DNA from 3 places in the Citrobacter sp. RHB25-C09 genome. Region 3 is predicted to be linked to each of the others. Evidence: predicted binding sites of a transcription regulator. Region 3 holds the regulator's gene; each other region holds the start of a gene.
What was found. Region 3 encodes sigma-54, which starts transcription at its own class of promoters, with help from an activator protein. Its sites were predicted from a motif close to GTTGGCACANNTTTCGCTNT; they were not measured.
Positions count from the first base shown of each region.

Region 1: a site for sigma-54 is predicted at 4,656-4,675, ahead of glnA (glutamate--ammonia ligase). Genes of this name have one in related genera too.
Region 2: a site for sigma-54 is predicted at 5,677-5,696, ahead of glnK (P-II family nitrogen regulator). Genes of this name have one in related genera too.

Region 1 covers NZ_CP057483.1:4,213,591-4,223,792, forward strand. Annotated here, with positions in the region: gene HVY19_RS19890 (autotransporter outer membrane beta-barrel domain-containing protein) at 1-1,111, opposite strand, end outside; gene HVY19_RS19895 (hypothetical protein) at 1,824-2,300, opposite strand; gene typA (ribosome-dependent GTPase TypA) at 2,561-4,384, opposite strand; gene glnA (glutamate--ammonia ligase) at 4,761-6,170, shown strand; gene glnL (nitrogen regulation protein NR(II)) at 6,452-7,501, shown strand; gene glnG (nitrogen regulation protein NR(I)) at 7,512-8,921, shown strand; gene hemN (oxygen-independent coproporphyrinogen III oxidase) at 9,001-10,202, opposite strand, start outside.
Region 2 covers NZ_CP057483.1:1,191,612-1,201,813, reverse strand. Annotated here, with positions in the region: gene HVY19_RS05595 (PLP-dependent aminotransferase family protein) at 1-985, shown strand, start outside; gene HVY19_RS05590 (hypothetical protein) at 982-1,200, opposite strand; gene HVY19_RS05585 (hypothetical protein) at 1,197-1,448, opposite strand; RNA gene ffs (signal recognition particle sRNA small type) at 1,631-1,727, opposite strand; gene HVY19_RS05575 (MGMT family protein) at 1,890-2,201, shown strand; gene HVY19_RS05570 (YbaY family lipoprotein) at 2,238-2,807, opposite strand; gene tesB (acyl-CoA thioesterase II) at 3,020-3,880, shown strand; gene amtB (ammonium transporter AmtB) at 3,967-5,253, opposite strand; gene glnK (P-II family nitrogen regulator) at 5,288-5,626, opposite strand; gene HVY19_RS05550 (SmdB family multidrug efflux ABC transporter permease/ATP-binding protein) at 5,826-7,604, opposite strand; gene HVY19_RS05545 (SmdA family multidrug ABC transporter permease/ATP-binding protein) at 7,597-9,369, opposite strand; gene HVY19_RS05540 (Lrp/AsnC family transcriptional regulator) at 9,415-9,873, opposite strand; gene HVY19_RS05535 (PLP-dependent cysteine synthase family protein) at 9,986-10,202, shown strand, end outside.
Region 3 covers NZ_CP057483.1:504,864-515,065, forward strand. Annotated here, with positions in the region: gene arcB (aerobic respiration two-component sensor histidine kinase ArcB) at 1-1,272, shown strand, start outside; gene elbB (isoprenoid biosynthesis glyoxalase ElbB) at 1,503-2,156, shown strand; gene mtgA (monofunctional biosynthetic peptidoglycan transglycosylase) at 2,153-2,872, shown strand; gene yrbL (PhoP regulatory network protein YrbL) at 2,970-3,602, opposite strand; gene npr (PTS phosphocarrier protein NPr) at 3,797-4,069, opposite strand; gene rapZ (RNase adapter RapZ) at 4,066-4,920, opposite strand; gene ptsN (PTS IIA-like nitrogen regulatory protein PtsN) at 4,954-5,445, opposite strand; gene hpf (ribosome hibernation promoting factor) at 5,562-5,849, opposite strand; gene rpoN (RNA polymerase factor sigma-54) at 5,872-7,305, opposite strand; gene lptB (LPS export ABC transporter ATP-binding protein) at 7,353-8,078, opposite strand; gene lptA (lipopolysaccharide ABC transporter substrate-binding protein LptA) at 8,085-8,639, opposite strand; gene lptC (LPS export ABC transporter periplasmic protein LptC) at 8,608-9,183, opposite strand; gene kdsC (3-deoxy-manno-octulosonate-8-phosphatase KdsC) at 9,180-9,746, opposite strand; gene kdsD (arabinose-5-phosphate isomerase KdsD) at 9,767-10,202, opposite strand, start outside.

The sequences.
Region 1 (10,202 bases), 670 kb from region 3:
TGGCACCCTTCATGTTTAAATTCAGGGTTCCGTGTGTAGAAACTGTAGCGGATTGTTGAGAGGAGTCGGCACTACCGACAAACTGACTGCCGTCTTCCATCGTCAGGTCGATGACGCCAGTACTGCGCGCAAGAAGGTTACCCTTAATATTATAAACACCAGAGCTTGCGGTATCCGTAGCCGCATCCCAGGAGCGAATGACCCCTCTGGAGGCGCTCATCGCAAGAGAATTGGTCCCCGTCACTTCAATGGCCGTATCCCCACCGAGGTTGACCGCAGAGTAATCAGTGCTGGCATAAGCATAGATGCCTGTCGCCCCATTACCGGTTGTGGTGATCTCAACGTCGTTGAGGTTGACTGTGCCTTTTCTTCCCGCATACACGCCATACGCACTTGAACCCGCAGTGGTAATTTTCGCGGTGCCGCCAATCGTGACATCACCGGTTCCTGCCGCGCTGCCTAAAATGTCACCAATGTCTTTACCCGCATAAATCCCGTACCCGGAGTTCGCGCCACCGTTACCACGGGTGGCCATATCCGCATCCCCATGAACAATGATTGAAGATCGGGCGCTGGCGTTTGCTCGCGATATATTTGCGCGAAGCCCCATGCCGTTTGCCGCATCAACTCTCACATTACCGCTCACTTCTACAATCGAGGAGGCGCTTGTCAGTTCACGTCCGAGGTTAATACCGTCTGAACTTGTTCCAGTGGTAATAATAGAGATATTGTCAGCAACCAGTTTACCCCCGGCGTTTTTAGAGTGGATACCATCCGCCTCCGAACCGGTCGTATTGATGACGAGGTTTTTAAATTTATAGCCTGTGCTATCGAGATATACCCCCCACCCTTGTAAAGGTGTGGTTGTGCCGTTCTGGCTGGTATTAATCAAGGTTTCGGTAAATGTGGTGTAATCGCGGCTATTTGACGTCAACGGGTTACCACTATAGTAAATGGTCTGATCGTCACAGAGAAATTGAGCCGTTGTCGTGTACGAACATCCAGCAGCAATGGCCTGTCCGCTTAGCCCACTCAGCGCCAACGCACTGGCAATGCAGAGCGCTAACTTCGCCGGTGAGGGAGGTTTGCAATTTAGTTTATGAGTTTTCATAGGAATACCTTTTCCGTACAACTCTTTTTTCGGATAAGAGTTTATAAGACGCTGTAATTTGAATTCATCAAAAGGCAAAGCGGGTCCGTTCATCTTTAAGAACTTAAAGATTCGCTTACCTGAAGATGTATGAACTTTCCCTTTTCAGCATTAATACAATTATTAAAACTCACTGTCAACGGAGCCCAAACACGTTAAATAATGGGAAAAATAAAAATCCACAGAGTTTATTTGCACTATTCCTGGAATATCTTTTTAAAGAATAAAATAAATGCGTGTTAAGAGGGAAAAGACTTAGAAATCAAACACAATTAAAAGCACTTATTGCAAAATGTTACCATCTTTAGGAATATTAGATTTAATGCCAGGATATTTAGCTATTTTTAATTTCGTGAAAATTCCTATAAGAAAAATGATATGAGATGGAAACAGTTTTAGGCCAGTCAACGGAACCAGAAATCGAGGGTTGTAATAAAGGATACCTGCTATCCGAAGGCCGTAAGTGAGAAGCCGCTGAGATTCAGCGTCATCAACTCGCCTGTGGAAGTTCGTCCCCAGATCATCAGGGTATCGTCCGTTTTGATCGCGGTCATGCCATATGACGTACCGTAAACCGCCCGAACGTCTACCAGCTTATCTTTGATTAGCGAATCGTCCAGATGAGATGGCTACTGTTCCCCCAGTTAACGACCGTGCCGTCTTTTTTCAGCGCTTAACAATATTTACTAACCCCGGTCAGCGCGGCAATGTCGTCAGGCAAAGTGCCACCCGCATCAGCGACGCCCCATGCCATAATTTTACCGTCGCTGGTCAGCACAATGCGAACTTCGTCATTACAGACAAGATCGATAATATTATCCATCTCGGCAATTTTCTCTGGCAGGGAATAATAGCCGGTGACCGATACGCCCCATTGCTTCAGCTGTCCATCATTATTGACTACCGTAATAATATCACCAGGGCGATAATCAATATTACCGGAGTTTAAAATCACCGACTGATATTCATCAGCAGAAACAATGAGGCGATTAACAGCGTTTTTATCATAAAATCCCGTACCTTGGGTAATCTGGCTATCACCTTCATACTGCCAGTTAGCCAATAAGGGCTGCAAAGTTTCCGCGTCCAGAGCAACAATGCGAGAATAAGGTGAGTTAAAACAGCCCGCGCCCTGAGTTCTGCGGCCCATGATTAATAATGATTTTGCTATAACAATACTTCTTGATTATTAAACCTAAAATAAGTGGATATTTAATAAACCCGATGCGAATTACGCTATCGAGAATACAAGGCTGATTGTTCTCTTTTTACGCCGTCTAAATATAAAAAAGGTTTAATAAAAGTATTTAATATTGGGCTTTTTAAAATAAAAAAACCGCTGGTATTCAGCGGCTTTTTAGTTACCGGATGGCGCTAGCGCTTACCCGGCTGACAAACGGATTAACCGTATTAGTCTTCTTTCGGACCACGGTTCGCACGGCGGCGATCGTTTTCCGTCAGGTGACGTTTACGAATACGGATAGACTGCGGTGTCACTTCTACCAGTTCGTCGTCATCGATGAACTCCAGAGCCTGCTCCAGGGTCATCTTCACCGGCGGAACCAGAACCGTTGCTTCGTCAGTACCGGACGCACGCATGTTGGTCAGTTTCTTACCGGTCAGACAGTTAACCGTCAGATCGTTAGAACGGCTGTGAATGCCGATGATCTGGCCTTCATAAACTTCTGCACCGTGGCCCAGGAACAGCTTACCGCGGTCCTGCAGGCTGAACAGCGCAAACGCAACCGCTTTACCCTGACCGTTGGAGATCAGTACGCCGTTCTGACGCTGGCCCACTTCGCCCGGACGCACGTCGTCGTAGTGGCTGAAGGTGGAGTACAGCAGACCCGTACCGGAGGTCATGGTCATGAACTCAGAACGGAAGCCGATCAGACCACGGCTTGGGATCACGTAGTCGAGACGTACGCGGCCTTTGCCATCTGGATTCATGTTTTTCAGGTCGCCTTTACGCTCACCCAGCGCCTGCATCACGGAACCCTGGTGCTGTTCTTCTACGTCGAGCGTTACGTTCTCGAACGGCTCTTGTTTACGGCCGTCGATTTCGCGGAAGATTACTTTCGGACGGGAAACCGCCATTTCGAAACCTTCACGACGCATGTTTTCGATAAGAACTGACAGGTGCAGTTCGCCACGACCGGAGACACGGAATGCATCTGCATCCTGGGTTTCTTCAACACGCAGCGCAACGTTGTGCACCAGCTCTTTGTTCAGGCGGTCAAGGATCTGACGAGAGGTAACGTATTTACCTTCTTTACCGCAGAATGGAGAGGTGTTGACGTTGAAGAACATGGTTACAGTCGGTTCATCAACAGACAGTGCCGGCAGCGCTTCGACGTTCTGCGGATCGCAGATAGTGTCGGAGATGTTCAGCTCGCCCAGACCGGTGATCGCAATGATGTCGCCTGCTTCAGCCAGGTCGCTGTCGATACGCTCCAGACCCAGGTGAGTCAGCACTTTACCGACTTTACCGTTACGGGTTTTGCCTTCACTGTCGACAATCGTGATCTGCTGGTTCGGCTTCACTTTACCGCGCTTGATGCGGCCGATGCCGATGACACCAACGTAGTTGTTGTAATCCAGCTGAGAGATCTGCATCTGGAACGGACCGTCGAGATCAACGTCCGGAGCCGGTACGTGATCAACAATCGCCTGATACAGCGGGGTCATGTCTTCAGCCATATCTTCGTGATCCAGACCCGCGATACCGTTCAGCGCCGAAGCGTAGATGATCGGGAAGTCCAGCTGTTCGTCGGTGGCGTCGAGGTTTACGAACAGGTCAAATACCTGGTCGACAACCCAATCCGGACGCGCGCCTGGACGGTCAACTTTGTTGATAACGACGATAGGTTTCAGGCCATGAGCAAAGGCTTTTTTGGTCACGAAGCGCGTCTGCGGCATCGGGCCGTCAAATGCGTCAACCACCAGCAGCACTGAGTCAACCATGGACATGACACGCTCAACTTCACCACCGAAGTCTGCGTGCCCAGGGGTATCAACGATGTTGATACGGTAATCATTCCATTTGATAGCGGTGTTTTTAGCGAGGATGGTAATCCCACGCTCTTTCTCCAAATCGTTGGAGTCCATCACACGCTCTTGAGTTTCGGCACGCGCATCGAACGTACCGGATTGCTGCAGCAGCTTGTCAACCAGGGTAGTTTTACCATGGTCAACGTGCGCGATGATGGCGATATTACGCAAATTTTCGATCACAACTTTGCCTCAGGCATTAGAAATAGCGCGTTATTGTACACGGATTAATCGCACTACAAAACAGGATCACAAACATCCTCCGCAAACAAGTATTGCAGAGTTTCTTTGTGATCGCTTTCACGGAGCGTTAAAAGGGTTATACACTGTCCATTGCACCAACATGGTGCTTAATGTTCACATTAAAGCACTATATTGGTGCAACATACTCATCATAGTGCAGCCCTTTTGCACGATGGTGCGCATGATAACGCCTTTTAGGGGCAATTTAAAAGTTGGCACAGATTTCGCTTTATATTTTTTACGGCGACACGGCCAATGATTAAAGAATTGAACACCTCGTTACCACGACGACTATGACCAATCTGGAGAGTTATGTATGTCCGCTGAACACGTATTGACGATGCTGAATGAGCACGAAGTGAAGTTTGTTGATTTGCGCTTCACTGATACCAAAGGTAAAGAACAGCACGTCACAATTCCTGCTCATCAGGTAAATGCCGAATTCTTCGAAGAAGGCAAAATGTTTGACGGCTCCTCCATTGGTGGTTGGAAAGGTATCAACGAATCCGACATGGTGCTGATGCCAGACGCCTCTACTGCGGTCATTGACCCGTTCTTCGCGGATTCTACTCTGATCATCCGCTGTGACATCCTGGAACCCGGCACGCTGCAAGGCTATGACCGCGACCCGCGCTCTATCGCTAAACGTGCAGAAGAGTACCTGCGCTCCACCGGTATCGCGGATACCGTGCTGTTCGGGCCAGAACCAGAATTCTTCCTGTTTGACGATGTCCGTTTCGGCGCGTCAATCTCCGGTTCTCATGTGGCTATCGATGACATCGAAGGCGCATGGAACTCCTCCACCCAGTATGAAGGTGGTAACAAAGGTCACCGTCCGGCAGTGAAAGGCGGCTACTTCCCAGTTCCTCCAGTAGACTCCGCTCAGGACATCCGTTCTGAAATGTGTCTGGTCATGGAGCAGATGGGCCTGGTCGTTGAAGCGCATCACCACGAAGTGGCAACTGCGGGTCAGAACGAAGTGGCAACCCGCTTCAACACCATGACCAAAAAAGCCGACGAAATTCAGATCTACAAATATGTGGTTCACAACGTCGCTCACCGCTTCGGTAAAACCGCAACCTTTATGCCAAAACCGATGTTCGGCGATAACGGCTCCGGTATGCACTGCCACATGTCTCTGTCCAAAAACGGTGTAAACCTGTTCTCCGGCGACAAATACGCAGGCCTGTCAGAGCAAGCGCTGTACTACATTGGCGGCGTGATCAAACACGCTAAAGCGATCAACGCCCTGGCGAACCCGACCACCAACTCCTACAAGCGTCTGGTCCCGGGTTACGAAGCGCCGGTAATGCTGGCTTACTCTGCCCGTAACCGTTCTGCTTCCATTCGTATTCCGGTAGTGGCTTCTCCGAAAGCGCGTCGTATCGAAGTGCGCTTCCCGGACCCGGCCGCTAACCCGTACCTGTGCTTTGCAGCCCTGCTGATGGCGGGTCTTGACGGCATTAAGAACAAGATCCACCCGGGCGAAGCGATGGACAAAAACCTGTACGACCTGCCGCCAGAAGAAGCGAAAGAGATCCCACAGGTTGCGGGTTCTCTGGAAGAAGCACTGAACGAACTGGATCTGGACCGCGAGTTCCTGAAAGCCGGCGGCGTGTTCACTGATGAAGCCATCGACGCTTACATCGCGCTGCGCATTGAAGAAAACGACCGCGTTCGCATGACACCGCACCCGGTAGAGTTTGAGCTGTACTACAGCGTTTAATCGTTTTAAGTTGCCGTGGAAACTTTAGCCTGTTTCTGACAGGTTTGAGGTTGATGGCAAACATTACGATGCCCGATGGCGCAAGCTTATCGAGCCTACCGGGCAACCACCTTGTAGGCCGGATAAGGCGAAGCCTCCATCCGGCATCACGGTTTGTCAGCAATCTGTAGCCCATCTCACGATGGGCTTTTTTCTCCGCCAACAAACTGATTCGTCGTTCTTTTTCTGCGTTAAAAGCTATAATGCACTAAATTGGTGCACACTTTTCAGGAGACTGCTTTATGGCAACAGGCACGCTGCCCGATGCTGGGCAGATCCTCAATTCTTTAATCAACAGTATCTTATTGGTTGATGACGAACTGGCGGTGCATTACGCCAATCCCGCCGCGCAGCAATTACTCGCCCAAAGCTCACGCAAACTGTTTGGCACACCGTTGCCCGAACTGCTGAGTTACTTTTCACTCAATACCGACCTGATGCGAGAAAGCTTAGATGCGGGTCAGGGTTTCACTGATAACGAAGTCACGCTGGTGATTGACGGGCGATCGCATATCCTTTCGCTGACCGCGCAGCGGCTAACCGACGGTCAGATCCTGCTTGAAATGGCGCCAATGGATAACCAGCGGCGACTGAGCCAGGAGCAGCTCCAGCACGCTCAGCAGGTCGCAGCGCGCGATCTGGTACGTGGGCTAGCCCATGAGATTAAAAACCCGCTCGGTGGCTTACGTGGCGCTGCACAGCTACTCAGTAAAGCGCTACCCGACCCTTCGCTGCTGGAATACACAAAAGTCATCATTGAACAGGCCGATCGCCTGCGTAATCTGGTCGACAGGCTGTTAGGCCCGCAGATGCCAGGCACGCACGTCACTGAGAGCATTCATAAAGTGGCGGAACGTGTGGTGGCGCTGGTTTCAATGGAACTTCCTGACAATATCACGCTGGTGCGGGATTACGATCCCAGCCTGCCAGAGTTGCCGCATGACCCGGAACAGATTGAACAGGTGCTGTTGAACATTGTCCGTAACGCGCTCCAGGCTCTGGGGCCGGAAGGCGGAGAAATTGTGCTACGCACCCGTACAGCATTCCAGCTCACGCTGCATGGCGAACGCTATCGCCTGGCCGCACGCATTGATGTCGAGGATAACGGGCCAGGTATTCCTTCCTACCTCCAGGATACGCTGTTTTACCCAATGGTCAGTGGCCGCGAAGGCGGTACCGGGCTGGGGTTGTCCATCGCCCGTAATTTGATCGATCAACATTCCGGCAAAATTGAATTTACCAGTTGGCCAGGTCATACCGAGTTCTCGGTTTATCTGCCTATCAGGAAATAAGGTGACGTTTATGCAACGAGGAATTGTCTGGGTCGTCGATGACGATAGCTCCATCCGATGGGTGCTTGAACGCGCTCTCGCTGGAGCGGGTCTGAGTTGCACCACATTCGAAAGCGGTAATGAGGTGTTGAACGCGCTGGCGAGCAAGACGCCAGACGTGCTGTTGTCTGATATCCGTATGCCGGGAATGGACGGACTGGCGCTGTTAAAGCAGATCAAACAGCGGCATCCGATGCTTCCGGTCATCATAATGACCGCCCATTCCGATCTGGATGCCGCCGTCAGCGCCTATCAGCAAGGGGCATTTGATTATCTGCCCAAACCGTTTGATATCGACGAAGCTGTGGCGCTGGTCGAGCGCGCCATCAGCCATTATCAGGAACAGCAGCAGCCGCGCAATATTCAGATCAACGGCCCGACGACGGACATCATTGGCGAAGCACCGGCAATGCAGGATGTGTTTCGCATTATTGGGCGGCTTTCCCGTTCATCAATCAGTGTACTGATTAACGGCGAATCGGGAACCGGTAAAGAGCTGGTCGCTCATGCATTGCATCGTCATAGCCCCCGCGCCAAAGCGCCGTTTATCGCCCTGAACATGGCGGCGATCCCAAAAGATTTGATTGAGTCTGAGCTGTTCGGCCATGAAAAAGGGGCGTTTACCGGGGCAAACACCATTCGCCAGGGGCGTTTTGAGCAGGCCGACGGCGGTACGCTGTTTCTTGATGAGATTGGCGATATGCCGCTGGATGTGCAGACGCGCTTATTACGTGTCCTCGCTGACGGTCAGTTTTATCGCGTGGGCGGCTATGCGCCGGTGAAGGTTGATGTGCGTATTATCGCCGCAACGCACCAGAATCTGGAACAGCGGGTTCAGGAAGGCAAATTCCGTGAAGACCTGTTCCATCGACTGAACGTCATCCGCGTGCATCTTCCACCGCTGCGCGAGCGCCGGGAGGATATCCCACGTCTTGCTCGCCACTTCTTACAGGTCGCAGCGCGCGAATTAGGTGTAGAAGCGAAGCTACTGCATCCGGAAACCGAAGCCGCACTGACGCGTCTGGCGTGGCCGGGCAACGTGCGCCAACTGGAAAACACCTGTCGCTGGTTAACCGTAATGGCCGCCGGGCAGGAAGTGTTGATTCAGGATTTACCCGGTGAGTTATTTGAAGCAACGGTGCCGGACAGCCCTTCGCATATTCAGCCAGACAGCTGGGCGACCCTCCTCGCACAATGGGCCGATCGGGCGCTGCGTTCCGGTCATCAAAACCTGCTTTCGGAAGCGCAGCCTGAGATGGAACGTACCCTGCTGACAACGGCGCTGCGCCATACACAGGGTCATAAACAGGAAGCGGCAAGACTGCTAGGCTGGGGGCGAAATACCCTGACGCGGAAGCTAAAAGAGTTGGGAATGGAGTAACTCAGGTGCCGGATGGCGGCTACGCCTTATCCGGCCTACAGACGAGCCCGGTACGCGTTCGCGCTACCGGGCAACGTGTTTAAATCACTCGCGAAAACTGCTGCATGCGCGCTTTTTGGCGCAGATACGTATCAAAACACATGCAAATATTGCGGATCAGCAAACGGCCTTTCGGCGTGACCTGAATCCCTTGCTCATTCACATCCACCAGCCCATCTTTCGCCAGTGGCGCAAGCAGGTTCAGGTCTTCAGCGAAATAATCAGCAAAGTTCAGATCCCACTGCTGTTCAATGGCAGAGTAGTTAAGCCGGAAGTTACAGATCAAAGATTTAATGACATCACGGCGAATACAGTCGTCACGGGTCAACGCGATACCGCGCCACAGCGCATTCCCCTGCTCGTCCACCTGCTGATAGTAATGCTTCAGCTCTTTCTGGTTTTGCGCGTAGCAATCGCCAATCATGCTGATCGCGGAAACGCCCAGTCCCAGGAGATCGGTATCGCCCTGGGTAGTGTAACCCTGGAAATTACGATGCAGAACGCCTTCACGCTGTGCGACAGCCAGTTCGTCATCCGGACGCGCAAAGTGGTCCATGCCGATGAACTGATAACCCGTTTCCGTCAGCGAGGAGATGGTCTGCTGGAGGATGTCCAGCTTCTGCTGCGGGCTCGGTAAATCCGCGTCTTTGATTTTGCGCTGTGCGGCAAACAGCGTCGGCAGGTGCGCATAGTTAAATACGCTCAGACGGTCAGGACTTAACTCTGCCACGCGTTTCAGGGTAAATGCGAAGCTCTCCGGCGTCTGTTTGGGCAATCCGTAGATGAGATCGATATTGGTTGAGGTAAAACCAATATCGCGAGCATGGTTGAGCAGCGCAAAGATAAACTCTTCATCCTGCTCACGGTTCACCAGCCGCTGAACCTCTTTATTGAAATCCTGCACGCCCATACTCAGGCGGTTAAACCCTTCCGCACGTAAATGATCGAGCACATCCAGTTCAATTTCGCGGGGATCAACTTCGATCGAGATTTCCGCATCAGCATTAAAATGGAAGTTGTCGCGCAGCAGCGTCATTAAGCGGCTGATTTGCGCCTTATTCAGATAGGTCGGTGTACCGCCGCCCCAGTGGAGTTGGCTCACACTGCGCCCGGCAAACAACGGCGCACGATGGATAATTTCCTGTTCTATCGCATCCAGATATTGATCGGCTTTATGCTGCTGGCGAGTCACAATCTTATTGCAGCCGCAAAAGTAGCAGAGCTTGTGGCAGAACGGGATAT
Region 2 (10,202 bases), 690 kb from region 3:
CTCGTTACGGGAATCTATCGCGCGTCATTACTGCGAGCGCGGGTTGCCGACGCGAGCAGATGAGGTGATGGTGGTGAACGGTGCGGTAAGTGGCCTGGCGCTGATCTTACGTTTACTGACCGGTCCCGGCGATCGCGTGGTGGTGGATCACCCAACCTATCCGCTGGCTATCGCCGCGATTCAGGGGGCTTCGTGCCGCCCCATTGGCGTCTCGCTTCCCGAAGAGGGTTGGGACACCGACGGACTGGCGGCAACCATCGCCCAAACAGCACCCAGACTGGCCTACCTGATGCCGGATTTTCATAATCCCACCGGACGTTGTATGGACAATGCTACCCGGCAAGTGGTGGCGGATATTGCCGCCCGCACGCGAACGACGCTGGTGATCGACGAGACGATGGTCAACCTCTGGTACGATGCGCCACCCCCTCCGCCCCTTGCGGCCTATCATCGTGATGCGCCGATCATTATGTTAGGTTCAGCGGGAAAGAGTTTCTGGGGCGGATTGCGTCTGGGCTGGGTGCGCGCGCCTGCCCGTACTATTGCCGCACTGGTGCAAATGCGCGATACCTTCGATCTCGGTTCGCCTGTTCTCGAACAGCTCGCCACGGAGTGGCTGCTGGATAATGCGCATACCTTTTTGCCCCAGCGCAGGCAACTCCTCGCCGGACGTCGCGCGTTATGTCAGACATTAATGCGTACGCATTTTCCCGAATGGCGCTTTCAGCAGCCTCAGGGGGGATTATCGTTTTGGGTGGAATTGCCGGATACGCTGGCGACAATTTTTGCCGCTCGCGCCGAAAGCGTGGGTATTCAACTGGGGACTGGCACGCGTTTTGGACTCGCGGGCGCGTTTGATCGGTTCTTGCGTATGCCCTTTGCCCTGCCGGAAGAGGCTATGCGCTCAGCGTTTCACTCGTTACAGCCCATCTGGGAGACGCTGAGCCTGCATTCTGGTAGCGGTAAAACGCGTAAGATTGTTTAAAGCTGACGCGGCACCGGGAAACTTTTCAGGGAAATAACAAAATTATCGCCTTCTTTCTTTATTTTGGCTCCAGCATCACACCAGTCTGAAGCAATACGAAAGAATTCGTCGCTGCCGACATTCCAGCATAAACGAACATGTTTAACGTAGCCTGACCGTAACAATTCACAGGCTTCGCCATAATTAGTGGCGACGGAGAGGGGTTGCTGTTTCATTTTTTCTTCTTGAGTATTTTGCGCAGCGCTTTGATTTCTTTAGGAGTGAGAGGGTCAACCGGCGATTCTTCCGTATGTTGACTATCAATATCCCCTGCACACACTCCCGCCTCAACTGCTGTTTCAAATGCGCAATGCAGCAGCTTCTGTGTCGTAATACTTAAATTCTCATTATTTACTTCAGCGTAATGACGCAGTTTCTCTTTTAATGTCTCATCGATTTTAACGTTCAGAACCGCAGTAGCCATGGTAAGAATCCTTTTAAACAGGAAAAAACACGACGTAGCTGACATCAACATCACCACGACGTGAAAAGAGAGATGAGTAACCTTTAACTTCCCAATAACACTGTGTCAGCAAAATATGACAAAAAAATGACTTATTTATGGCAAATGGAAAAAATGAGAGGGGACGTAGAAATGGGTGGGGGCCCTGCCAGCTACATCCCGGCACACGCGTCATCTGCCTTGGCTGCTTCCTTCCGGACCTGACCTGGTAAACAGAGTAGCGTTGCGGGAGAACCAACAGAGCCCCCATTGAGAGCGTTGTTAACCAACGCGCAGGCGCATTATCACTGCTGCCCCCTGTAATTGCAAGCCATCGCACGCTGGATGCTGGTTTCTTGTACAATGTAACTTCACGCGCGCGCTATTCCAGATTATGCTGAAGGATTAGCTCAGGAATACACCATGGACAGACAAGACACTTTCCCGCAGCGCGTCTGGCAAATTGTTGCCTCTATTCCGGAAGGATTCGTCACCACGTATGGTGATGTCGCGAGTCTCGCGGGTTCTCCCCGTGCGGCCCGCCAGGTTGGCGGCGTGCTTAAACGCTTACCGGAGGGCAGTACTCTGCCCTGGCATCGGGTGGTGAATCGCCACGGCGCCATTTCCTTAACCGGCCCCGATCTCCAGCGCCAGCGTCAGGCATTATTAGCTGAAGGGGTACAGGTTTCAGGCAGTGGATACATCGATTTGCAGCGCTATCGCTGGAATTATTGATTTAACCCTCCCCTGACGGAGAGGGTTAATGGACCTTTAGTACTGCGTAGGTGCTGGAATAGCCGAGGATGGTATGACCTGCGTGGGCGAGGTTGAAGGCACGGTTGTTGCTGCCCCACCGCTTGCCTGCACAGGAACCGCTGTCTGCTGGACAGGAACCAGTGTCAGATCGGCTTTTGTGCCGCCCTGGTTAATGACCGGTTGAACGGTATCAGTGATAAAGACCAACTGGTCATTAATTGTCACTGCCGCACTCAACAGGATACGGGCGTTTGGCTGAACGTCAGCCGGGTTAAACGGCAGCACGAAGCTGAACGGAGCTTGTTTACCCTCGGTACGAACCGCTTTTTGTGCCAGAACCTTCGACGGCGCGTCGGCCAGCGAGGCGTCTGACAACGTCACGGTCAGGACAGCATCGGGTGGCAATGCCACTTTCTGCCGGATCCATACCGTACCTGAGACATTAGGTTGCTGAATCGTAGGCTGTGTAGCCGCAACAGACGTATTTGGGTTTGGCGCAGGTGTCTGAATATCTGCGCTTTTATCAGCGCAGGCTGCCAGAGCAACCGCAACCGCTAAACCACTCACGATGTGCACGAGTTTCATTTAATTCTCCTTATCATCAATGCACCAGCAGGTTTTCCCCCCGCCGGGATAGTGGTTAACAAAAACATAACGTGATTAAGTGTGGCACACATCACTAATATTTGCCTGCAATTGGCCTGTTATTCAGACAATTGCACCCATCGGACCACTTACAAAATTGCGTTATACTCTGCCTATCTCGCTTCGGCGTCGTTGTAACCTGGAGAGCATGTATGAGTCAGGCACTGAATAAATTGCTGACATTGTTGAATCTGGAAAAAATAGAGGAAGGACTCTTTCGGGGCCAAAGTGAAGACTTAGGATTACGACAAGTGTTTGGTGGACAGGTTGTCGGTCAGGCGCTGTATGCGGCCAAAGAGACGGTTGCCACAGAGCGCCTGGTGCACTCCTTCCACAGCTATTTTTTACGCCCGGGCGATAGCCAGAAGCCGATTATTTATGATGTCGAAGTGCTGCGTGACGGTAACAGTTTCAGTGCCAGGCGCGTTGCTGCCATACAGAATGGGAAGCCCATTTTTTACATGACCGCATCGTTCCAGGCCCCCGAAGGCGGCTTCGAGCATCAAAAAACCATGCCAGCCGCGCCATCACCCGAGGGATTGCGTTCAGAAACGGAGATAGCGCAGTCGCTGGCGCACCTGCTGCCGCCGGTGTTAAAAGACAAATTTCTTTGCGACCGTCCGCTGGAAATACGCCCAGTGGAGTTTCATAACCCCTTAAAAGGACACGTCGCGGAACCGGCGCGTCAGGTGTGGATCCGCGCCAACGGTACGCTGCCGGACGATCTCCGCGTTCATCAGTATCTGCTGGGATATGCTTCGGATCTCAATTTCCTGCCCGTTGCCCTGCAACCGCATGGAATTGGTTTCCTTGAAAAAGGGATTCAGATCGCCACCATTGACCACTCGATGTGGTTCCACCGGCCGTTCAATCTGAATGAATGGCTGCTGTACAGTGTGGAAAGCACCTCTGCTTCCAGCGCCCGAGGCTTTGTACGCGGTGAACTTTATACGCAGGAAGGGGTTCTGGTCGCTTCGACGGTTCAGGAAGGGGTGATGCGTAATCACAACTAAGTAAATGCCGGATGGCGGCTTCGCCTTATCCGGCCTACAAGTCCAGGCGTAAGCCCGGTAAGCAATGCGCCACCGGGCAATTTTTATTATGCGTTATAGGCATTCTCGCCGTGGCTGTTCACATCCAGCCCTTCGCGCTCCTGCTCTTCCGGGACGCGCAGCCCAACCGTCAGGTCTGCCAGCTTATAGCCGATAAACGCGACGACACCGGACCAGACGATAGTGACAGCAATGCTCTCCAGTTGTACCAGAACCTGATGCCCCATCGTCACGCCTTCGGCAAAGCCCACACCACCCAGCGCACCCGAGGCAAACACGCCGGTCAGAATACAACCGACAATCCCGCAGACGCCGTGAACGCCGAACACATCACACGGATCGTCAACGCGCAGCAGGCGTTTGAGCATCGTTACGCCCCACAGACCGGCCAGTCCGGCAGCCACGCCAATGATTAACGCACCGCCTACGCCGATGTATCCACAGGCAGGCGTGACGCCAACCAGACCGGCAATCGCGCCAGAACACGCCCCCAGCAGAGAGGGTTTACCGCGCAGCGCCCATTCGCCAAAGATCCAACCGAGAATAGCCGCTGCCGTCGCCACGACCGTATTCACAAACGCCAGTGCGGCAATTTCGCTCGCGGCCCCCGCCGACCCGGCGTTAAAGCCGAACCAGCCGATGTACAGAATGGCGGTTCCGGTAAACACCATCGGCAGGTTATGCGGTTTAAACGCTTCTTTGCCAAAGCCCACGCGTTTACCGATCAGGTATGCCCCAACCAGCCCTGCTATCGCTGCGTTAATATGCACAACGGTGCCACCGGCGAAGTCCAGTGCGCCGTGCGAGGCCAGCAGACCGCCACCCCATACCATATGCGCGATGGGAATGTAGGAGAGCGTCAGCCAGACCACCACAAAGATCAGCACGGCGGAGAAGCGTATACGTTCAGCCAGCGCCCCTACTATCAGGCCGACGGTGATACAGGCAAACGATCCCTGGAAAGCGACGTGAATATACTGGTAGATACTGCCCATCACGGCGGTTAACTCAATGTTCTTGAGCATCACCCAGTTGAAATTGCCGAAGAAGCTGTTCCCTTCACCAAACGCCAGTGAATAGCCGAAGACGACCCACATAATACACACCAGCGCGAAAGTCACCGTCACCTGGGTCAACATCGACAACACGTTCTTACTGCGGATCAATCCGCCATAGAACAGTGCGATGCCCGGAATGGTCATAAACAGCACCAGCGCGGTACAAATCATCATAAAGCCGTTATCTGCTTTGTCGGCAACCGCCGGCGCAGCCATTGCGAAACCTGGCAACAGCATTAGCGAAGCAAGGCCTGTTTTCATCGTTGCTATCTTCATTTTGTCGTTTTCCCGTTACTGTGTGCCCTGAGCATTACAGCGCCGCTTCGTCAGCTTCGCCGGTACGAATACGAATGACGCGTTGTAGCTCGGCGACAAAAATTTTGCCGTCGCCAATTTTTCCTGTGTAAGCCGACTTGCTAATAACCTCGATCACGTCATCGAGCTGATCGTCGGCAATCGCGACATCTATCTTCACTTTTGGCAGGAAGTTAACGCTGTATTCTGCCCCCCGATAGAGCTCGGCATGACCTTTCTGACGCCCGAACCCTTTCACTTCGGTCACGGTCAGCCCCTGAATACCAATAGAAGAGAGCGCTTCGCGAACATCTTCCAGTTTGAATGGTTTGATTACCACGGTAACCAGCTTCATATATCCCCTCCAGTCAGAATTCAGTAATGGCGCATCTACACGATTACGTCATTGCAAGGGGTGTGCCAGAAATGAAAAACGCGCTCTGGATGGGCGAAAGCAAAGGAAACGGGGGAACAGAAAAGAAAAACGCACCATGACAGTGCACAGTGCGTTACATTTTTGCACCACCATTGAGGTGGCTGTTAGCGTTGGTGCATCAGGCGGGGAGCGAGTCCTCACGCACGCTGGCCGCCAGTTCTTCCCCGGCAAGCTGTAACTGATACATTTGCCAGTAACGCCCCTGAGCCGCAAGCAGCTGCTGATGTGTACCGCGCTCAACCGCCTGCCCACGATGAAGCACCAGAATGGTGTCTGCCTCAACGATAGTTGACAGTCGGTGAGCAATAACAACCAGCGTCGTGTGTTCGCGCACAGCAGCAAGTGCCTGTTGAATCGCCTGTTCAGTGCCGGAGTCGATGCTGGCAGTGGCTTCATCCAGGATTAACACCTGTGGCGTCGCCACCAGTACCCGCGCCAGGGCCAACAACTGCTTTTGTCCGACGGAGAGATTATTGCCCTGCTCGCCCAGACGCGTGTGGATCCCTTCGCTCATGCCCCGCGCCAGGTCTGCCAGCTGCACCGTTTCCAGCGCCTGCCAGACCTGCTCTTCGGAGATATCACGACCGAGCGTTACATTAGCCAGAAACGTATCGGCCATTACTACCGGGTCCTGTTGCACCATCGCTACGCCCTGGCGCAGCACGCTGTGGCTCAGCGTATTGAGCGGTCGCCCGTCCAGGCGAATCTCACCCTGAGTGAGTGGGTAATAGCCCATCAGCAGGCTGGCAAGGGTACTTTTACCACTTCCCGTGTGGCCTACCAGCGCGACAAAGCCGCGTGACGGTACGGAAAGGCTGACGTTTTGCAGTACCAGATTGTCGTCACGATAGGCAAACGACACATTCTCAACGTCAATCTGCCCGGACGTCAGCGGACGCGGATCCTGGCCATAGCGTTGGCGCGGCCCGTCCATCAGTTCAAACACGCGCTCGCCCGCCACGACCGCCTGTTGCATCATCGACTGCTGCGTGGTGAGTTCAATCAGCGGTTCATTCAGTCGCGCCAGATAGCTGATAAATGCGTAGAGCACCCCAACTTCAATTGTCCCCGCCGAGGTAAAGCTGAAGAGCATAAGCAAGCCACAAAGGATGAGCGCAGAAAACAGGCTCAGCAGTGGACGCAGCAAGAAGCCGTCTAAACGCAGCGTCTGCATTCGCGCCATATAGTGTGAGCGACTGGCCTCCCCCATTCGCTCCCCAAAACGCGCCTGCTGGCGAAACTGCTGGATGACACTCATGCCATTGATGACTTCGTTAAAACCGTCGTTGATATCCGCAAGATAAGCGCGCACCCGGCGCACAATCGGGGTGCTGTACCGCTGGTAGATAACCATTACCACCATCACCGCCGGGAAAATCAGGATAGCCACCAGCGCCATACGCCAGTCAAGGCTAAACATTGCCACCAGCATTGCACCAATCAACGCAGCGCTGCGCAAGACAGTCGCTACCACAGTGACATACAGGTCGCGAATAACCTCGGTATCGTTCGTCACGCGGGAAATCAGTTGCCCGACCGGTTGAACGTCGAATTCGCTCAACGGCTGGCGTAACGCGGCATCCATCACGTCAGTACGCAACTGTTGCACCACGCCTACCGCGGCACGGTTAAACAGCAGAGACTGCGCATAGTGGAGACTGGCGGCAAGAATTTGCAGCCCCAGGTAGGCGGCAATCAGGCCAGAGACTATCCCCAGCGGTAGTTGATTTTTCGCCACCATATTGTCGATAAAATAACTTATCAGCAGCGGACCGCTGACTTCCGCGGCTGCCGCGACCCATAGCATGATCACTGCAGCGCCAAGCGGTTTACGCCACGGTGAACCATAAGCTAACAGACGTTTGAGGGTCGGCCATAACTGCCCAAAACTACGCATTTGCCGTCACCTCGTCGTTTTCCGGTGCTTCATCCAGCGCCGCTTCCAACTGCTGATAGCGGTACATGTCGCGATACCAGCCCTTCTGCTGCACCAGAGCGTCGTGATCGCCGCGCTGAGCAATATGCCCATGCTGCATCACGATAATTTCACTCGCTTCGGTCAGCGCCGATAAGCGGTGCGCGCTGATGATCACCGTGCGCCCTTCCCCCCACTGGCGCAGGTTGTGCAGGATCTGATGCTCGGTGCGTCCGTCCACAGCGGAAAGTGCATCGTCGAGAATCAGGATTTCGGCGTTGAGCAGCAGCGCACGGGCAATGGAAATTCGCTGCTTCTGCCCACCGGAGAGCATCACGCCGCGCTCGCCAACTTCAGTTTCGTATCCCCGCGGCAGACGAAGAATATCCTCATGCACGCTGGCCAACCGCGCCACATGCTCAATGTCCTGCATGGTCGCGTTTGGACAGCCAAGCGCGATGTTATTGGCAACGGTATCCGAAAACAGGAACGGCGTCTGGCTGACGACGGCAAGCCGACTGCGCCAACTGTCCAGTTGCAGGCGCGTCAGAGGGATTTCATGAAACCGTATATCACCCTGAGTGACATCGAAATGGCGCTGTATCAGCGACAGTACCGTGCTTTTACCCGCGCCGGTCGGCCCGCAAATCCCCAGCATTTGACCGGGTTGCAGACGGAAATTCACGTTTTCCAGCGCCGGATGCGACGTCTGCGGGTAACTGAACTCACGAATGCCCACCGCCAGTTCACCACGCCCTTCCGGCACCGGTTCACTGCCGTCGTTGACCACCGGCGCCTCAGCAAGCATCGCGCGGATACGGCTATACGCAGCGCTACCACGCTCCACGATATTGAACATCCACGCCAGCGCTAACATCGGCCAAATCATCAGCCCGAGGTACATCATAAAGCTGGTCAGTTGACCCAGCGTCAGCGAGCCGTTGACCACCATCCAGCTACCGCCACCGATGGCTAAAAGATTCGCTGTGCCAATGGCGATATAAATCGTCGGGTCGAAACGGGCATCGATACGCGCCACGCGCATATTTTTCTTGCCGGTATCCTCCGCCTCGGCGGCAAACAGGGCGGACTGTCGGTCTTCCAGACCAAAGGCTTTGATCATACGAATACTGGTCATACTCTCCTGAGTACGATCGTTCAGGCTGGAGAACGCCGCCTGCGCCAGCTTGAAACGGTCATGCAGACGATCGCCGTAGCGTTTGATCATCAGCGCCATCACCGGCATTGGCAACAGTGCGAACAGGGTGAGCTGCCAACTGATCTGGGTAGACATCACAATCAGCACCGCACAGCCCATCACCAAAGAGTCGACCAGCGTCAGCACCCCCTCACCGGCAGCAAAGACCACGCGGTCAACATCATTGGTGGCGCGCGCCATTAAATCTCCGGTACGGTGGCGCAGATAAAATTCGGGATGCTGGCGGCTAAGTTGGCGGTAATAATCTTCACGCAACTCAACCGCCAGTTGGTAAGAGGCACCAAACAGCAATACGCGCCATACATATCGCAGCAAATAGACCACAACGGCAATCAGCGCGATGGTGCCAATCCACATCATTACCCGCTGAGGGGTAAAATGCTGAGTGGTCACGCCATCTACCACGATACCGACCACCTTTGGCGGGATCAGTTGAAGAATGGCAATGATAATAAGCAAGGCAACAGCGCCGAGGTAGCGACGCCACTCCCGACGAAAATACCAGCTTAATTGAGCAAATAATCGCACGCGTTACATCCTGACCAGGTTTTCCGGCGACTGTCGCCGGGAGGGTTATTCAACGGGTAAAGCAGTGGTGTACTTAATCTGTTCCATCGCAAAGCTCGACGTGACGTCGGACAGTCCTGGAACGCTGTTCACCAGACGTTTATAGAAGTCGTCATAGCGTTTCATGTCGGCCACCTGAACTCGCATCAGGTAATCATACTCCCCCGCCATGCGCCAGAACCCCAGAACTTCGGGCATTTCACTGACCTCGGTGACAAAGCGACTGTACCATTCACTACTGTGATGCTGCGTTTTGATAAGCACAAAGGCGGTTAACCCCAGCCCCAGTTTTTCGGCATCCAGCAGCGCTACTCTCCCGAGCAAGATGCCGTCATCTTCGAGCCGTTTAATGCGCTTCCAGCAGGGTGTGGTGGTCAGATTAACGGCATCCGCCAGCGCCTGCAAAGAGAGGGTGCAGTCCTGTTGCATCAGCGCGAGCAGCTTGCGGTCAATTTTATCTAACATACCGGCACCTCAGAGAATAATTTTCTCCTTAGATTCTATTTTAAAGGCTAAATGGCAACAATTTTTTCCGTGCTTTTCGCTACTCTTGGCACAAAATGACAAATGGATATTAATGATGAATAGCACCTGGGTTAAAAACGCCATCAATGAAATCAATGCTGATTACCAGCGTTCCGCCGACACGCATCTGATCCGTTTGTCGTTACTTGCCTTTCCCGGCATCCAGCTCTATCTGAAAGATGAGAGCACGCATCCTACCGGCAGCCTGAAGCATCGACTGGCTCGCTCGCTGTTCCTGTACGGCTTATGCAATGGCTGGATTAATGAAG
Region 3 (10,202 bases):
GTCGATTTCACCAGCTTTATGGCCGATCTGGAAAACCTCTCCGGCTTGCAGGCGCAGCAGAAAGGGTTGCGGTTTGTGCTTGAACCGACCCTGCCGCTGCCGCATAAGGTCATCACTGACGGCACGCGCTTGCGACAAATCCTGTGGAATCTTATCAGCAACGCAGTGAAATTTACCCAGCAAGGGCAGGTAACGGTGCGGGTGCGTTATGACGATGGCAAGACGCTGCATTTTGAAGTGGAAGATTCCGGTATCGGTATTCCGCCAGGCGAGCAGGATAAAATATTCGTCATGTATTATCAGGTGAAAGATCAGCACGGTGGGAAGCCGGCGACCGGTACCGGGATTGGCCTCGCCGTTTCGCGCCGTCTGGCGAAAAATATGGGTGGCGATATTACCGTTTCGAGCCAGCCCGGAAAAGGTTCTGTCTTTACGCTCACCGTCAATGCACCCGCCGTGGCGGAAGAGGTCGAGGACGCGTTCGACGAAGACGATTTACCGCTGCCAGCGCTCAACGTGCTGCTGGTGGAAGATATCGAACTTAACGTGATTGTGGCGCGTTCGGTGCTGGAAAAACTCGGCAATAGTGTAGATGTGGCCATGACCGGGAAGGCGGCGCTGGAGATGTTTAAGCCGGGTGAATATGACCTTGTCCTGCTGGATATTCAGTTACCGGATATGACCGGGTTGGATATTTCACGCGAACTGACCCAGCGCTACAGCCGCGATGATCTGCCGCCGCTGGTGGCGCTTACGGCTAACGTACTGAAAGATAAAAAAGAGTATCTGGATGCCGGAATGGATGACGTGCTGAGCAAGCCGCTGTCCGTACCGGCGTTAACCGCCATGATCAAAAAGTACTGGGATACCCAGGAAGAAGAGGAGAGCCCGGTGAACTCTGAAGAGAGCAGTAAATCACAAGCGCTGTTAGATATTCCGATGCTGGAACAGTATATCGAATTAGTGGGTCCGAAATTGATCACAGATGGACTGGCGGTATTTGAAAAAATGATGCCGGGCTATTTAAGCGTACTGGAATCAAACCTCACCGCGCGTGATAAAAAAGGCGTAGTAGAAGAGGGGCATAAAATTAAAGGTGCTGCCGGGTCCGTTGGGCTTCGTCATTTGCAACAGCTAGGACAGCAGATCCAGTCACCCGATCTCCCGGCGTGGGAAGATAATGTTGGGGAATGGATTGAAGAGATGAAGCAGGAGTGGCAACACGATGTAGCGGTGCTGAAAAACTGGGTGGCAAACGCTGGAAAAAAATGACCCCGGCTTGACCGGGGTGCGCGAATACTGCGCCAACACCAGGGAAATCTTGGCTGCGCCGTAAGTTATTATCATTTGGAACAAGGGCGCAGCGCTTATTTTCAGGCCGCACGCAGTTAAGATAGCAAATCTTAAATGTTTTGTTACATGAATCAGTTAAATGTGTGAAGCGTAGCATTTTAATCACATTTATTAATGCGCGTCAGCAAGTGGTAAACAGGACGAAGTAAATGAAAAAAATTGGCGTGGTACTCAGCGGGTGCGGTGTCTATGACGGCGCAGAGATTCATGAAGCCGTATTAACGCTGCTGGCGATTGCCCGTAGCGGTGCGCAGGCTGTCTGTTTTGCCCCAGACAAAGCGCAGGCTGATGTTATTAATCACCTGACGGGCGACGTCATGGCAGAAACCCGTAATGTACTGATCGAAGCTGCCCGTATTACGCGTGGCAATATTCGCCCGCTCTCTCAGGCCGTTTCTGGTGAACTCGATGCGCTGATCGTCCCCGGCGGTTTTGGCGCGGCGAAAAATTTAAGTAATTTTGCTAGTCAGGGCAGTGAATGCCGTGTTGACAATGATTTGGCTGCGCTGGCTATCGCGATGCACCAGTCGGGAAAACCGCTGGGTTTTATGTGTATCGCACCGGCGATGCTGCCGAAAATTTTCGGTTTTCCACTGCGTCTGACTATTGGCACTGATATTGATACGGCGGAAGTGCTGGAAGATATGGGGGCGGAGCATGTCCCGTGTCCGGTTGATGACATCGTGGTGGATGAAGACAACAAGATTGTGACTACACCCGCGTATATGCTGGCGCAGGATATCGCCCAGGCGGCGAGCGGCATTGAGAAGCTGGTGTCACGCGTGCTGGTTCTCGCGGAATGAAAAGAGGCGTAAGCGCCTTTTTGCGCCGCATAATCGTGCGGATCGTGCTGGTGCTCGCCGTTTTCTGGGGGGGCGGCATCGCCCTGTTCAGCGTGGTCCCAGTTCCGTTTTCGGCAGTCATGGCTGAGCGACAAATTGGCGCGTGGTTGCAGGGGGACTTTGGTTATGTCGCCCATTCTGATTGGGTGAGCATGGATGCGATCTCTCCGTGGATGGGATTGGCGGTGATCGCAGCGGAAGATCAAACTTTCCCGGACCACTGGGGATTTGACGTCGCGGCCATTGAAAAGGCGCTGTCGCACAATGAACGCAACGAAAACCGCATTCGCGGCGCGTCAACGCTTTCTCAGCAAACCGTTAAAAATCTCTTTTTATGGGATGGGCGGAGCTGGGTGCGTAAAGGGCTGGAGGCTGGCCTGACGCTGGGGGTTGAAACGGTCTGGAGCAAAAAGCGTATTCTGACCGTTTACCTGAATATTGCCGAGTTTGGCGAGGGGATATTTGGCGTTGAAGCCGCGTCCCGGCATTTCTTTGGCAAACCCGCCAGCAGGCTGACCCAGTCAGAAGCGGCGTTGCTCGCCGCCGTACTGCCCAATCCTTTGCGCTTTAAAGCCGACGCACCTTCAGGTTATGTGCGAAATCGCCAGGCGTGGATTATGCGTCAGATGCGCCAGTTAGGCGGCGAGTCGTTTATGACCCGTAATAAGCTTAAGTAGTATTGCCGGAAGGAGGCTGCGCCTTATCCGGCCTACAAATTGCGCTGTGCCCGTAGGCCTGATAAGCGAAGCGCCATCAGGCACAGGATTGCGTGAATTATGCTTCGCGGGAAGAGAGTGACAATCCGCTGCGCTCTTTAGGCTTTACGTCTGTCTCAAATGCCATGGCCAGCACCGGTTGAGCAATAAAACGCTGCCATAATCTTTCCTGCTTCCGGTGACAGAACCAGGTTGACCAGGTGGCCAGCGGAATCAGTGTCCCTTCGCCAATGTTGTCGCATACCACAGGCACCACTTCCGATTCGCTGATGCGGCGGCAGAGAATGTTCTGCGGCTTGAGCGTCATCGTCACGATATGATTTTCACGCAGATAGCGTTTCAGCTTCTTCAGCAGCTGGCGCAAAAGAGCAACGTCGTCTTCGTAGCGACATTGTCTGGCAAATTCGGTCAGCGTCACGGACGGTTTGCCATCGTAATCTGCAATCACGTCGTAAACATAGCCAGTACCGCAGTCGGTTTCTACCGTGCCGTAATAGCGGGGAATACCACTCCAGTCTTTCAGGTAACGGGAAAGATGCGCGTAATATTTTAATTCGCGCTGCGTCTCTTTATCGCCGCCGTGGTCACTGTTATACACAATCTTAATGCAGCGTTGGGCATCATCCGGATGCGCATAACATTTACGATGTCGTCCGGTGCCCAGGGGAGTCAGTTCAGAAAGACGAATCATGAGTGTTATCCTGGAAATATTTATTAACTATTCTCCAGTATCACCACCCTGATTAAATAAAAGCTAAACGATCGCGCTTAAGGTTTTCTTAAGGTAATTATTAATGTGTAAAGCGCACAAAATGTACAAATATTCACGATAAAAATAAAAAACGCCAGACGGCGTTTTCTGTGAATGTGTTAAAGCGGGAAGGTTTAGTCTTCGTCGAATCCCGAATTGAACAGGGCAATAACGGCGGCAAGTGCTTCGACTTCCTCGGGACCTGAGGCTTCAACCTCAATCTGGCGGCCTTTAGCGGAGTCCAGCATCAGTAATGCAATAACGCTATTCGCCTCTGCTTCTGTACCCTCATCATTGCGTAACAAGACTTCGGCGTCAAAACCCTGCATTAATTCAAATAGTTTCATCGCGGGCCGGGCATGCATACCCAGCTTATTCGTGACTTCAACTGTTTGCTTCACGGTCATGTTTTACGTTTTTCCAGCGTACGATGGCGTGACTGAACGTTTTTCCCGCGCGAGCGGAAATAGTCAGCCAGCTGTTCTGCAATATACACCGAACGGTGTTTCCCGCCGGTACAGCCGATAGCCACGGTCAGGTAGCTGCGGTTGTTGGTTTCCAGCATCGGTAACCATAGCTCAAGATAGCTACGAGTCTGATAAATAAAATTGTGTACTTCTGTGTGCCTGTCGAGGAACGCGGCAACGGGCTTATCAAGACCGGTCATAGGACGCAGTTTCGGATCCCAGTGCGGGTTTGGCAGAAAGCGCACATCAAACACATAGTCGGCGTCAATCGGGATGCCGTGCTTGAAGCCAAAGGATTCAAACACCATCGTCAGCTCACGTTCGCGTTTGCCCAGCAGGCGGGTGCGCAGCATTTCGGCCAGTTCGTGTACCGACATCTCGGAGGTGTCGACAATCAGGTCTGCGCGGGAACGTAACGGTTCAAGCAGATCGCTTTCCTGATCGATAGCGCTTTCCAGCGACAGGTTTTTGCTGGAGAGAGGATGGAGGCGGCGCGTATCGCTATAGCGGCGAATCAACGTGTTACGGTCGGCATCCAGGAACAGCAACTGCGGTGAGAATGCATCCGGCAGGTTGTTCATTGCCTGCTCGAAGATTTCAGGTGACTCTGGCATATTACGCACGTCAATGCTGACCGCGGCAGAAATCTGGCGATCGGCAAGCGTACGTGCCAGATCGGGCAACAGCACCACGGGAAGGTTATCCACGCAGTAAAAACCCATATCTTCCAGCGCACGCAGGGCGACAGACTTCCCTGATCCGGAGCGACCGCTGACGATCATCAGTACCATGTACTGTATCTCCTCACCATGTCAAAAAGGGCGTTATGCTTCATCCTGACCGCCTTCGGTGTCAGTGATGATTTGATACAGCTCTTCATCACTCTGGGCAGCGCGCAGGCGGCGGCAAATCGTTTTATCCGCGAGTCGTTTAGCCACCAGCGACAGCGTGTGCAAATGCGTTTTGGTTTGGTCCGCAGGCACCAGCAGGGCGAAGAGGAGATCGACAGGTTGATTATCAATGGCGTCAAACGCAATTGGCGTTTCAAGTTGCACAAAAACGCCGACAGCACGCAAGGTATCTTCTTCCAGCTTACCGTGCGGGATTGCGATCCCATTGCCGATGCCGGTACTGCCCATTTTTTCCCGTGTCAGGATGGCCTCGAAAACCACCTGAGAAGGCAAGCTAAGCTGCTTTGCCGCCAGTTCGCTGATGATTTCCAGTGCACGCTTCTTGCTCTGGCAATGCACGCCACTGCGCGTACATTCCTGATTAAGCACACTGCTCAGTTGTAGAGTCGTATCGTTATTTATCATAATTTCACCTAAGAACCCGCCCTCTCAGAGAGAAAGTGGGTTCGGAGCGCTAACTGTACAAATGGCCTGTTGTGCAGCACAACAGGCCTTCCTGCACCCGCTAACTGCCCGGACAATTAGTGTTGTTTCAGTTTATCTTTGTGTTTCGTGAGCTGTCTTGCCAGCTTATCGATTAAGCCATCAATGGCGGCGTACATGTCCTGACCTTCCGCGCTGGCGTGAATTTCGCCACCGTTTACATGCAGTGTTGCATCCGAGATGTGGGTCACCTTCTCCACCTTCAACACAATATAGACCTGATTGATCCTGTCAAAATACTGTTCGAGTTTGGCGAACTTGGTATTCACAAAATCACGCAGAGCTTCTGTGATCTCGACGTTGTTTCCAGTGATGTTGAGCTGCATAGTGTCTTCCTTATCGGTTGGGTCAAACCAGTTGTTTACGCTGATTCGACGGCGGAATGGATAAAGACTCTCGGTACTTCGCAACGGTGCGGCGTGCCACCATGATACCCTGTTCCGACAGCATAGATGTTAACTTGCTATCGCTAAGTGGTTTTGCAGGGTTTTCTGCCGCAATCAACTTCTTCACCAGCGCGCGGATCGCCGTGGAGGAGGCTTCGCCCCCGCCTTCAGTATTCACATGGCTGGAGAAAAAATACTTCAGTTCGAAAATGCCGCGCGGACTATGCAGATACTTTTGCGTGGTCACACGAGATATAGTCGATTCGTGCATCTCGACGGCCTGGGCGATATCGGCCAGTACCATCGGTTTCATAAATTCTTCGCCCTGCTCAAAGAACGCTTGCTGCTGTTCTACGATGCAGCGACTGACGCGCAGCAGGGTATCGTTGCGGCTCTCCAGACTTTTAATCAGCCACTTCGCATCCTGCAAATTGCTGCGGATGTACTGGCTGTCGGCGTCATTACGCCCACCGTTACACATGGCTGCGTAGTGCTGGTTGATCTGCAAACGGGGAATGCTGTCACCGTTAAGTTCTACCGTCCAGTGACCGTTGTGCTTGCGCACCAGCACGTCTGGGATCACATATTCCGGCTCGCCGGTCTGGATCGACTGTCCCGGTCTGGGATCAAGCGACTGGATAAGCGTTACCGCTTCTTTCAGCACCTCTTCCTTAAGACGGGTGACGCGCATTAGGGTCCGGAAATCATGGTTCGCCAGCAGATCCAGATGATCGCTGATGATGAGCTTTGCCTCATCGAGATAGGGCGTGGATTTCGCGTACTGGGAGAGTTGGATCAGCAGACAGTCGCGCAGATCTTTCGCTGCCACGCCAATGGGATCAAACCGTTGAATACGCTTAAGTACGGCTTCGACCTCATCAAGCCCGACCTCTTCGTCGCCCATGCTTTCAAGGATCTCATCCAGCGAGACGGTGAGATAGCCAGTATCGTCGACGGCATCGACAATCGAGGTGGCAATCGCGCGGTCAGTGTCGGTAAACGGCGTCAGCTCCACCTGCCACATCAGGTAATCTTGCAGCGTCTGAGTGGTTTCGCCCTGATAAACAGGAAGCTCATCGTCGATGTAGTCGCCGCTGGTACCGGATGGTGTTCCGGCGGTGTAGATTTCGTCCCAGCTGGCATCGAGCGGCAGCTCTTCCGGCATCTCTTTTTGTTCGAGCGCGTCAGCAGTGTCCAGCGTTTCGCTGTCTGGGGTTTCCTGGGTATCAACTTCGTCGTGAAGATCGGTTTGCTCTAGCAGTGGATTACTCTCCAGCGCCTGCTGAAGCTCCTGCTGCAGTTCAAGCGTAGACAACTGCAACAGGCGGATAGCCTGTTGTAGCTGTGGGGTCATGGCCAACTGCTGGCTGAGCCTGAGTTGCAAACCTTGCTTCATGTTCAGAGTCGTTGTCTCCCGCTATTACGTCGCAAACTTCTACCCTATCAGAGTCTGAAGTCTTCCCCAAGGTATACGCGCTTAACATGCTCATCCTGGAGGATTTCTGTCGGCGTACCATGGGCGATCAGGTGGCCCTGACTCACGATATAGGCGCGTTCACAAACAGCCAGCGTTTCGCGGACGTTATGGTCCGTGATCAACACGCCGAGGCCACTGTCACGCAGGTGCTCGATAATGCGTTTGATATCGATAACGGAGATCGGGTCGACGCCCGCAAAGGGTTCATCCAGCAGGATAAATTTCGGGTTAGCGGCCAGAGCGCGGGCGATTTCAACACGACGGCGTTCCCCCCCAGAGAGCGATTGCCCCAGGCTGTTACGCAGGTGTTCAATGTGGAACTCTTCCATCAGCTCATTGGCACGATCTTCACGCTGCTCGTTGGAAAGATCGTCGCGAATTTGCAGTACCGCCATCAGGTTATCGAACACGCTCAGACGGCGGAAAATGGACGCTTCCTGCGGCAGGTAGCCAATGCCACGGCGGGCACGGGCATGCAGCGGCAGCAGGCTGATATCTTCTTCGTCGATGATGATATTGCCCGCATCACGCGGAACGATACCGACAACCATGTAGAAAGTGGTGGTTTTACCGGCGCCGTTCGGCCCGAGCAGACCCACAATCTCGCCAGAGTTGACGGTCAGACTGACATCTTCTACGACGCGGCGACCCTTGTAGGCCTTCGCCAGATTCTTTGCAGTTAATGTTGCCATAACGAATTAGTTACTCTTCTTCTGAGCCGGAGCCTGGTCTTTGTTTTTGTCCTGCAACTGCGACGGCACCAGTACGGTGGTCACGCGTTTGCCTTTTTCACTAAAGGCCTGCATTTTCTGCTCTTTCACCAGATAGGTAATTTTGTCGCCTGCGATATTGCTGTCGATCTGTTCGAGGAAGGCGTTGCCGGTCAGCACAACGAAATCTTTCGCCAGTTCGTAATGCATTTTCGCGGCGCGGCCTTTCACCGGCTTGCCGTTGTCCTGCATCTGATAGAACGTTGCCGGATTACCAAAGCCATCAATGACTTCTTTACCTTCTTCACCGCCAGGACGGGTCACGACCACTTTGTCGGCGTTAATTTTGATGGTGCCCTGGGTGACGATGACGTTACCGGTGAAGGTAACAACATTACCCTGCATGTCCAGAGACTGCTGATCCGATTCAATGTGGATCGGCTGCTCGGTATCGCCGGTTACGGCGAACGCCGGAATGCTGGCGGCCAGAAGTGAGCTGGCAAGCACAAGATTAAGGCTGAGTTTGTTTGTTTTGAATTTCATAAGAGGTTCTAACCTTTTCAATCAGCTCGGCGTTCTTGCTGCGTAAGTTGCCGCGCATTTTCAGTCCGCTGGAGTTAAATGTTGTTCCGTATAACGTGACGAGGTCTTCAGAGGTAACATCCTGCGTTACCAGATTGATCTGCGCGTTATCGGTGGTAATTCGACGAAGTTGAGCGTCAGGCACCAGCGCATTGACTTCAACGTGTCCATACAGATACAGCATCCGATCTTCAGTCAGTTTGGCTTTATCCGCCTTAATTGACCACGTCGGGACCTTGTCCTTATCAAAGGTGGTTAATACCGGTTGAGTAAACCACGATACGGCCTGCTCGGAATAATACTCAACGTGTTGAGCAATCAGCCGATAGCTCAGCGCACCTTCCGGGCTGTATACGACGGTATCCGTGTGCTCGCTTTTGTAGGTCGGGTCGTTATTGTTCACGACGACCTGCGTGGTATCGTCTTTATCGGCCAAATTAATACCAATCAGCACCAGCACGGCCAATGACAGTAGAATGATAACCCAACGTCTGGCTTTACTCATATCGATTGCCCTTTGGCCTCATCAAGCTTACCCTGCGCCAGTAATAATAAATCACAGACTTCCCGAACCGCGCCGCGTCCACCAGCGATTTTTGTCACATAATCCGCACGCGGGATCAGTAATGGATGCGCATCGGCGACAGCGACGCTTAAGCCCACTTTTTCCATCACCGGCCAGTCGATGAGATCGTCACCCACGTAAGCCACGTTTTCCGGGGCAATTGCCAGTTTACCCAACAGATCGTTAAAGGCCACCAGCTTGTCGGACTGACCCTGATACAGGTGCGTTATCCGTAATGTGGCACAGCGATCTTCTACCAGTTTAGCCTTTCGCCCGGTAATGATAGCGACTTCGATATCAGATGTGAGCGCACAGCGAATACCGTAACCGTCGCGGACATTGAAGGCCTTTAGCTCCTCGCCGTTATTGCCCATATAGATCAGGCCATCGGACAGCACGCCATCCACATCGAGGATCAGCAGACGGATTTGCTCTGCTTTGGCAATGACTTCAGTGCTGACGGGGCCGTAACAGGTCGCAAGCGACGCACCTGCTTTACTCATTTCTCATTATCCTTGAATTTCTACACTACGCCTGCACGCAGCAGATCATGCATATGTAACACACCGAGTAACTGGTCGCCATCAGCAACCATGACGGAGGTGATATGGCGGGACTGCATTAAGTTCAGGGCATCAACGGCCAGAATGCCCGGGCGCACGCGAATGCCGCCTGGCGTCATGACGTCGGCAATGCCGAGCTGGCGCACGTCAACGCCCATGTCAAACACACGACGTAAATCACCGTCGGTGAAGATACCGTCGATCTTCATCGAAGCATCGCAGATCACGGTCATGCCGAGATTCTTGCGGGTGATCTCCAGCAGCGCGTCGCGCAAGCTGGCGTCTTTAGTGACATGCGGAATCTCATCGCCCGTGTGCATAATATCGTTTACGCGCAGCAGCAGTTTACGCCCCAGTGCGCCACCCGGATGCGACAACGCGAAGTCTTCAGCGGTA